2 regions of the Micromonospora sp. NPDC049366 genome follow, and region 1 is predicted to be linked to the other one. Evidence: riboswitches for the same ligand, from Rfam matches in the RefSeq annotation. Region 1 holds a riboswitch; the other holds the start of a gene.
The links. A riboswitch is a leader RNA that binds a small molecule or an ion and turns the genes downstream of it on or off. The one in region 1 is predicted to bind thiamine pyrophosphate.
Positions count from the first base shown of each region.

Region 1 (3,995 bases):
TGCCCGCCGTGGCGTACGTGTGCGTCGGGTTGGCCTCGGTGGAGGTCTGCCCGTCACCGAACGCCCAGGCGTAGGTGAGCGTGCCGCCGTCCGGGTCGCGGGAGCCCGCGCTGGAGAAGTCCACGGTCAGCGGAGCCGACCCCGAGGTCGGGGTGGCGGCCGCCACGGCGATCGGCGCGCGGTCACCGGCGATGTAGTCGATCCGGTAGACGCCGGAGTTGTCGTTGTTGCCGCCGAAGCCGCTACCCCACTCGATCATGTAGAGCGCGCCGTCCGGGCCGAACTCGAAGTCCATCGGCCGGATGAAGCTCATGCCGGTGAGCAGCTGGTTGATGTCGACCAGCGACTTGCCGTCGGCGGTCAGCTGCATCGTGTACATCTTGGACTGGTTCCACTCGCCGAGCAGCGCCTTGCCGTCGTAGTAGGCCGGCCACTTGCGCGCCGAGTTCAGGTCGGCGTCGTACCGGTAGACCGGGCCGCCCATCGGAGCGCCGCCGCCGCCGATCTCCGGGTAACGCGCGTCACCGGCGTACCCGTAGTCGACAGTGGCCGGCACGACCGGCGGGAGGTTGGTGAGACCGGTGTTGTTGGGCGAGTTGTTCACCGGCGCGGAGCAGTCGAACTTCGCCCCGCTCGGGCCGCTCGGGAAGGTGTAGTCGTTGTACGCCTCGTTCGTGCCCGTGCAGTACGGCCAGCCGTAGTTGCCGGGGGCGACGATGTTCCACTCGACCAGACCCCGGGGGCCCCGGTTCGGGTTGTCGGAGTTGGCGTCCGGTCCGTAGTCCGCGACGTAGAGCGTGTTGGTCTTGGGGTCGGTGCCGATCCGGAACGGGTTGCGGAAGCCCATCGCGTAGATCTCGGGACGGGTCTTCTCGGTGCCCGGCGGGAAGAGGTTGCCGGCCGGGACGGTGTAGGTGCCGTCGTCCTCCGGGTGGATCCGGATGACCTTGCCGCGCAGGTCGTTGGTGTTGCCGGAGGTGCGCTGCGCGTCGTAGTCCTGGCGGCCCGGCCGCTCGTCGATCGGCGTGTACGCGCTCGACTCGAACGGGTTGGTGTTGTCACCGGTGGCCAGGTAGAGGTTGCCGGCACTGTCGAAGGTCATGCTGCCGCCCGCGTGGCAGCAGGTGTTGCGCTGGGTGTCGACCCGCAGCACCTGCTTCTCACTCGCCGGGTCGATGGTGTCGCCCGTCACCGTGAACCGGGACAGCAGGTTGCGCGCGACGCCGTCGTTCGGGGCGTAGTAGAGGTAGACCCACTTGTTGGTGGCGAAGTCCGGGTCGAGCCGGATGCCGATCAGGCCGTCCTCGTTGCCGGTGAAGACGTCCAGGTCGACCGCGGTGACCGTGCTGCCGGTGTCCGGCTTGATGATCTGCACCCGGCCGTCGCGCTCGATGTAGAAGACCCGCCCGTCGGGGGCGATGTCCAGCTCCATCGGGTTGCTGGTGTTGCTGTCCAGCGTCACCTTCTCGAAGCTGGCGGTCTTCGACGCGCCGCAGTCGGCGTCGGCCACGCCGGCGGCGGTGCGGATGCCGCCGAGCAGGTGGCTGAGGAACTGCGGCTCCGCGTACGACTCGCGGGTGTGCCCGCCGCCCGTGTACCAGGACCGTCCGCCGTCGAAGTCCTGACACCAGGCGAACGGGTGGTCGGCGCCCATCGCGCCGGCGCCGGGGGAGTAGCTCTTCTCGTCCAGGCTGGCCAGCACGTGCACGTCCGGCCGGGGGTTGGACTGGTAGTTGTACCACTCGTCGAACCGGGACCAGCGGTCCGGCAGCTCGCTCGTCGACGGGTGGGCGTGGTCCTCCACCTTGATCGTGGCCTGCTGGTTGGCCGGGTGGCTCGCGAAGTACGCGCCGACCAGGTCGCCGTACCAGGCCCAGCTGTACTCGGTGTCGGAGGCGGCGTGGATGCCGACGTAGCCGCCGCCGGCGCGTACGTAGCGCTCGAACGCCGCCTGCTGCTCGGCGTTCAGCACGTCACCTGTGGTGGAGAGCCAGATGACCGCCTTGTACTTGGCCAGGTTGGCGTCGGTGAACGCGCCACCGTCCTCGGTGGCGTCGACCGTGAAGTTGTTCGCCGCACCGAGCTGTTGGATGGCGGCGATGCCGGTGGGGATCGAGTCGTGCCGGAAGCCGGCGGTCTTCGAGAACACCAGGACGGAGTAGGGCTCGTCGGCCGCCGCCGCGGCGGCCCGGACCGGTGTGACCGGGGCCGCGGCCGGGGCGGCCTGGGGGGCTCGCGGGGCGGCCTGCGCGGCGGCCGGAGCCGCCTGGGCGGGCGCCCCGAACAGGACGCTTGAGACGAGGGCGAGGGACAGGGTCGCGGTGATGGGTATACGGGCACGACGACGGGACACGCCGCCTCCTATGTCGCGGTGGACAGGGATTGCGGGGGCCGGCTCGCCGAAGACCGTCCCAGGTGGATGCCAGTGCGGACGCCGGGCCAGGGCGTACGCGCCAGCATTTTTGTCGAATCGCTGAACAAATTAATTCCGCTGGATCCGTGTCGGGCAAGATGCCAGCACGTAACGGTTTGGCAACAGTGGGCGACATTCCGAACAGGACCGCATGAAGCGACCAGCGATGTCGGCCACTGCCGGCTCGTCTTGGCAGCCCGGCGGATCTGTCGTACGGTGGCCGAGTACCCACGGGAGCCCGGTGGACCGGGCTGAGAGGGGGGCTGTTCGCCCCCGACCGTCGAACCTGATCCGGGTAATGCCGGCGCAGGGAGGAGTGTTGCCGTGCCGTCCCTGGGACGATTGCATCTCATCACCGACACCCGACCCGGGCGAGATCCGCTCGCCGTGGTCCGGGCCGCGCTGTCCGCCGCCCGCGCCGACCTGGTCGTGCAGGTCCGCGTCGAGGACACCGCCACCGACCGCGAGACGTACGACCTGGCCAGCCGGATCGTGGCGCTCTGCGCGCCGTACGGGGCCCGGTGCCTGGTCAACGACCGGCTGCACGTGGCACTGGCGGTGGACGCCGCCGGCGGGCACGTCGGCGCGGACGACCTGCCGGTCGACGCGGCCCGCCGGGTGCTCGGCCCCACCGCCGTGCTCGGCGCCACCGCCCGGGAACCGAACACCGCCACGGCAGCCGTCGCGGCCGGTGCCACCTACCTCGGCGTCGGCCCCTGCAACGCGACCACCACCAAGGACGGGCTGCCGGCCCCCATCGGCGTGACCGGCGTCCGCGCCGTCGCCGAGGCCGTCGACGTGCCGGTCATCGCCATCGGCGGGGTGACCGCGGCCCAGGTGCCGGCCCTGCGGGCGGCCGGCGCGTACGGGGTGGCCGTCGTCGGCGCGCTCTCCGCCGCCGCCGATCCGGCCCGCGCCACCGCCGAGCTGATCGGGGCGCTGACGTGCTGACCGGCCGGTCCCCGTCGGCGTACGTCGACCGGGCCCGGCCGGACGTTGCGGTGGTGGGGGCGGGCCCGATCGGCCTCGCGGTCGCCTGGCGCTGCGCCGCCCGGGGCCTGCGGGTGACCGTCCACGACCCGGCGCCCGGCTCGGGGGCGTCCTCGGTGGCCGCCGGCATGCTCAGCCCGGTCGCCGAGGCGCACTTCGGTGAGCGGGAGCTGACCGACCTGCTCGTCGAGTCGGCCGCCCGCTGGCCGGGATTCGCCGCCGAACTCACCGAGGCGAGCGGGGCCATGCTCGGCTACCGCACCGAGGGCACGCTCATGGTCGGGCTGACCGGGGACGACCTGGCCGAGGCGCGCCGGCTCTGGGCGTACCAGCAGGACCTCGGGCTGCCGGTGACCCCGCTGCGCCCCAGCGAGCTGCGCGAGCACGAACCGGCGCTGGCGCCCCGCGTCCGCGGCGGGGCCCTGGCGCCCACCGACCACCAGGTCGACCCGCGGCTGTTGGTCCCGGCGCTGCGGACCGCCGCCAGACGCGCGGGCGCCGTGCTGGTGCCCGGCGCGGTGCGGCGGCTGGCCGACCTGGACGCCGCCGTCACGGTCGTGGCGGCCGGCTGCGGTGCCGCCGCGCTGACCGG
Region 1 is NZ_JBITMV010000001.1:571,250-575,244, forward strand. It holds gene ACIBTV_RS02750 (ThuA domain-containing protein) at 1-2,353, opposite strand, end outside; TPP riboswitch at 2,634-2,744, shown strand; gene thiE (thiamine phosphate synthase) at 2,738-3,364, shown strand; gene thiO (glycine oxidase ThiO) at 3,358-3,995, shown strand, end outside.

Region 2 (3,995 bases), on a different contig from region 1:
ACGGCGACCGGCTCGAGGCTGATCACGGTCGCTCCAGGGTGAGCCGCCGGTCGGCCAGCGCGGCGACGAACTCCGGGTCGTGGGTGACGGTGACCACCCCGTGGCCGGCGTCACGCAGCTCGGCGAAGAGGTCGACCAGCTCCCGCCAGGTCCGCCGGTCCTGACCGAAGGTCGGCTCGTCGCAGACGAGCAACCGGGGCGCGGTGGCCAGGGCGGTCGCCACGCTCAGCCGCCGCTTCTCGCCACCCGACAGGGTGTACGGGTTGGCCCGCGCCAGCGCACCCAGCCGCAGCCGGTCGAGCAACCCGTCCACTATGGAGCGGATCTCCGCCTCGGGGCGTCCGGTGCGGCGGGGCCCGAGCGCCAACTCGTCGAAGACGGTGCTCGTGACGAACTGGTGCTCCGGGTCCTGGAAGACGGAGCCGATCCGCCCGGCCAGGGCGGGGGCCCGCCAGCGGTGCGGGGGAGTACGCGCGTCCCGGCCGGCCAGCGTGGGACTCGCGGTCACCGTGCCGGTGCCCGGCCGCATCAGCCCGCCCAACAGCAGCGCCAGCGTGGATTTGCCGGCCCCATTCGGACCGAGCACGGCGAGCGCCTCGCCGGCGCGTACGGTCAGGTCGGTCGCGGCCAGCCGGGGCGGCAGACCGAGCCGTTCGGCGGTGACCAGCGGGTCGCCGGGGGTCGTGGCGGCGCGGCGGGGCGACACGGTCCGGCCGGGCACCCACACCCCTTCGGCGGCGAGCGCGTCACCGTGGACGCGGAAGACCTCGTCGGGGGCGCCGTCGGCGCGAACGCCGCCGCCCGGTTCGAGCACCACCACCCGCTCCACCAGGGGCAGGGCGTCGGCCACCCGGTGCTCGACCAGGATCAGCGTGGTGTCGGTGTCGAGCGCGCCGGCGACCGCCGAGCGGACCAGCGCGGCGCCGGCCGGGTCGAGGTTGGCGGTCGGCTCGTCGAGCAGCAGCAGGTGGGGGCGCAGGGCCAGGACGCCGGCCAGGGCGAGTCGCTGCTGCTCGCCCCCGGAGAGCGCCGCGGTAAGCCGGTCCCGGTCGTAGGGGAAGCCGACCCGGTGCAGCGCCTCGTCGACCCGGGGCCAGATCTCGGCGCTCGGTATGCCCCGGTTCTCCAACCCGAACGCGACGTCGTCGCCGCTGCGGGCCATGACCAGGTGGCTCTCCGGGTCCTGGAAGACGATGCCGACCCGCTCCCGCCCCTTGCGCGGGTCCAGCCCGTCGATCTCGATGCTGCCCTCCTGCTCGCCGGAGTCCTCGGGAAGCAGCCCGGCGAGGGCCGCGAGGAGGGTGCTCTTACCCGCGCCGGAGGGCCCGAGCAGCAGCACCCGCTCGCCGCTCTCGACGCGCAGGTCCAGGCCCCGGACCGCCCAGCGCTTTCGCCCGGCGTGCCGCCACCCGAACCCCCGCAGACTCACCGCCGCCACCAACTCACCCCCCTCAACATCCGCCCGCCCTCCGGGCCCCCATCCTGTCGATCATGAAGTTGGTGCACTTCGCGACGGTGTGTCGGAGCGACAACTTCATGATCAACGAGGGTCGGGGAGGGCGGCTCAGGTCAGATCGCGGCGCGTTCGCGGCCGGCGGGGAAGCGGTCCAGGACGCCGGTGTTGGCCAGCGCGCGGGTCAGGGCCCAGCCGCCGACGCCCGCCACCACGGTCGCGCTGACGACGGTGAGCAGCGCGTACGGGATGCGGTAGCTGGTCAGATCGGTCTCGACGTTCCAGTAGACGAAGTCGAAGATCGCGGCGCTCAGGCCGGTCAGCGCGCCGGCCAGCAGCGCGGTCGGCAGCCGGAACGAGCGGTAGCGGAAGGCCGCGAACGCCAGCTCGGCGCCGATGCCCTGCATGAGGCCCTGGAGGATGACGATGCTCGCCCACTGGCTGCCCAGCAGGGCGGAGAGGATCGCCGCCACCGTCTCGCAGTAGAGGGCCGCCCCCGGCTTGCGGATCACCAGGCCGCCGAGCACGGCCGGCACCAGCCAGACGCCATAGATCAGTGTCTGCGCGGGCGGGAAGAACGCGAAGGCCGCGTCGGTGGCGCTCCAGACCAGGCCCCAGGCCCAGAAGATGACGCCGAACGCGACCGCGATGACCGAGGCCACGACGATGTCGATCGTCCGCCAACGGTTCGTGGAGGTGGTGTCTGTCATGATCGCTCCCAGTTCAGGCGAGGAACCAGGAGAAGACGCACGCCGCGCCCGGTGGGACCGGACGGCGGCGCGGCTGGAGGTCGACCGAACTCCCTGCGCTGGCATTACCCAGATCAGGTTCGAGGGTCTGCGGGCGTGGCCCGCACTCTCAGCGCTGTGCGCTCCCCTGTCGGATGTGAAGTTGTTTCCGCAGACGCTAGCACCGTGGGCAGGGGCGGGGCGATGCCGCCCGACCTGGGTAGGCTGCCGATCATGCGCATCGACGCCCGGGGACTCACGTTCGACGTCCGCGCCGGTGGCCCGGAGGACGGGCCGGCCGTGCTCCTGCTGCACGGTTTCCCGCAGCACGCCGGGGAGTGGGACGACGTCGTGCCCGCCTTGCACGCCGCCGGCCTGCGCACGTACGCCCTCGACCAGCGCGGCTACTCGCCCGGCGCCCGACCGGCCGACGTGGCCGCCTACCGGGTGCCCGAGCTGGTGGCCGACACGACGGCGGTGCTCGACGCGCTCGGCGTCGACGCCGCGCACGTGGTCGGCCACGACTGGGGCGCCGTCGTCGCCTGGGGCCTCGCGGCGCAGCACCCGGCCCGGGTCCGCACGCTGACCGCGGTGTCCGTGCCCCACCCGGCCGCCTTCGTGTACGCCCTGAGCCACGACGTGCGGCAGAAGGCGCGCTCGTCGTACATGGCGCTGTTCCGCCAGCCCGGCGGCAAGGCGGAGAAGGTGCTGCTGGCGCTGAACGCCGTCGCGCTGCGGCGGATGCTCTCCGGTGTCGGCGACGCCACCCGGGTGGCCCGCTACGCCGACCCGATGCGGGCGCCGGGTGCCATGACCGGCGCGCTGAACTGGTACCGGGCGATGTCGGGGGCCGACCTGAAGGCGGTCGGTCCGGTGACCGTGCCCACCACGTACGTGTGGAGCGACCGGGACACCGCGATCGGCCGGACCGCCGCGCAGGCCTGCGCGGCCCACGTGCCGGGCGACTACCGCCTGGTCGAGTTGACAGGTGTGAGCCACTGGATCCCGGACGAGGCTCCGGCGGCGCTGGCCGAGGCGATCCTCGCCCGGGTGGGGACGGAGGAGTCATGACGCTGAGCGCCGAGAGTTACCTGGCGACGGTGACCGCGACGATGGACCGGGTCGCGGCGAGCCAGCGGGAGGCAGTCGGCCGGGCCGCCGACCTGATCGCCGACGCGATCCGTGCCGACGGGGTGGTGCACGCCTTCGGCACCGGGCACTCCGAGGCGCTGTCGATGGAGATCGCGGGGCGGGCCGGCGGGCTGGTGCCCACCAACCGGATCGCGCTGCGTGACCTGGTGCTGCTCGGCGGGGCGCCGGCCGACCTGCTCGGGCCGACGTTGGAGCGGGACCCCTCGGTCGCGCACCGCCTGTACGAGCTGGCGCCGATCCGACCGCAGGACGTCTTCGTGGTGGCCTCGAACTCCGGCGTGAACGGGGCGATCGTCGAGTTCGCGGCCCTGGTGAAGGAGCGCGGCCACGGGCTCGTGGCGATCACCTCCGCGCAGCACTCCGGACGGATGACGTCCCGCCACCCGTCCGGGCGGAAGCTGACCGACTTCGCCGACGTGGTGCTGGACAACGGCGCCCCGTACGGCGACGCGACGCTGCCGCTGCCGGGCGGCGGCGCGGTCGGCGCGGTCTCCTCCATCACGGCGGCGCTGCTCGCGCAGCAGATCACGGTCGAGGTGGTGGCGCGCCTGCTGGACGCGGGGGAGCAGCCCCCGGTCTACCTGTCGGCCAACATCTCCGGCGGCGACGAGCACAACCACGCGCTGGAGGCCCGGTACGCGGGCCGCATCCGCCGCGGTTCC
Region 2 is NZ_JBITMV010000016.1:133,425-137,419, reverse strand. It holds gene ACIBTV_RS22820 (energy-coupling factor transporter transmembrane component T family protein) at 1-26, opposite strand, end outside; gene ACIBTV_RS22815 (ABC transporter ATP-binding protein) at 23-1,438, opposite strand; gene ACIBTV_RS22810 (ECF transporter S component) at 1,570-2,163, opposite strand; TPP riboswitch at 2,236-2,341, opposite strand; gene ACIBTV_RS22805 (alpha/beta fold hydrolase) at 2,416-3,252, shown strand; gene ACIBTV_RS22800 (sugar isomerase domain-containing protein) at 3,249-3,995, shown strand, end outside.
Region 2: it holds a riboswitch for thiamine pyrophosphate, as region 1 does, so the genes downstream of both, ACIBTV_RS22810 (ECF transporter S component) here and thiE (thiamine phosphate synthase) in region 1, are expected to answer to the same signal.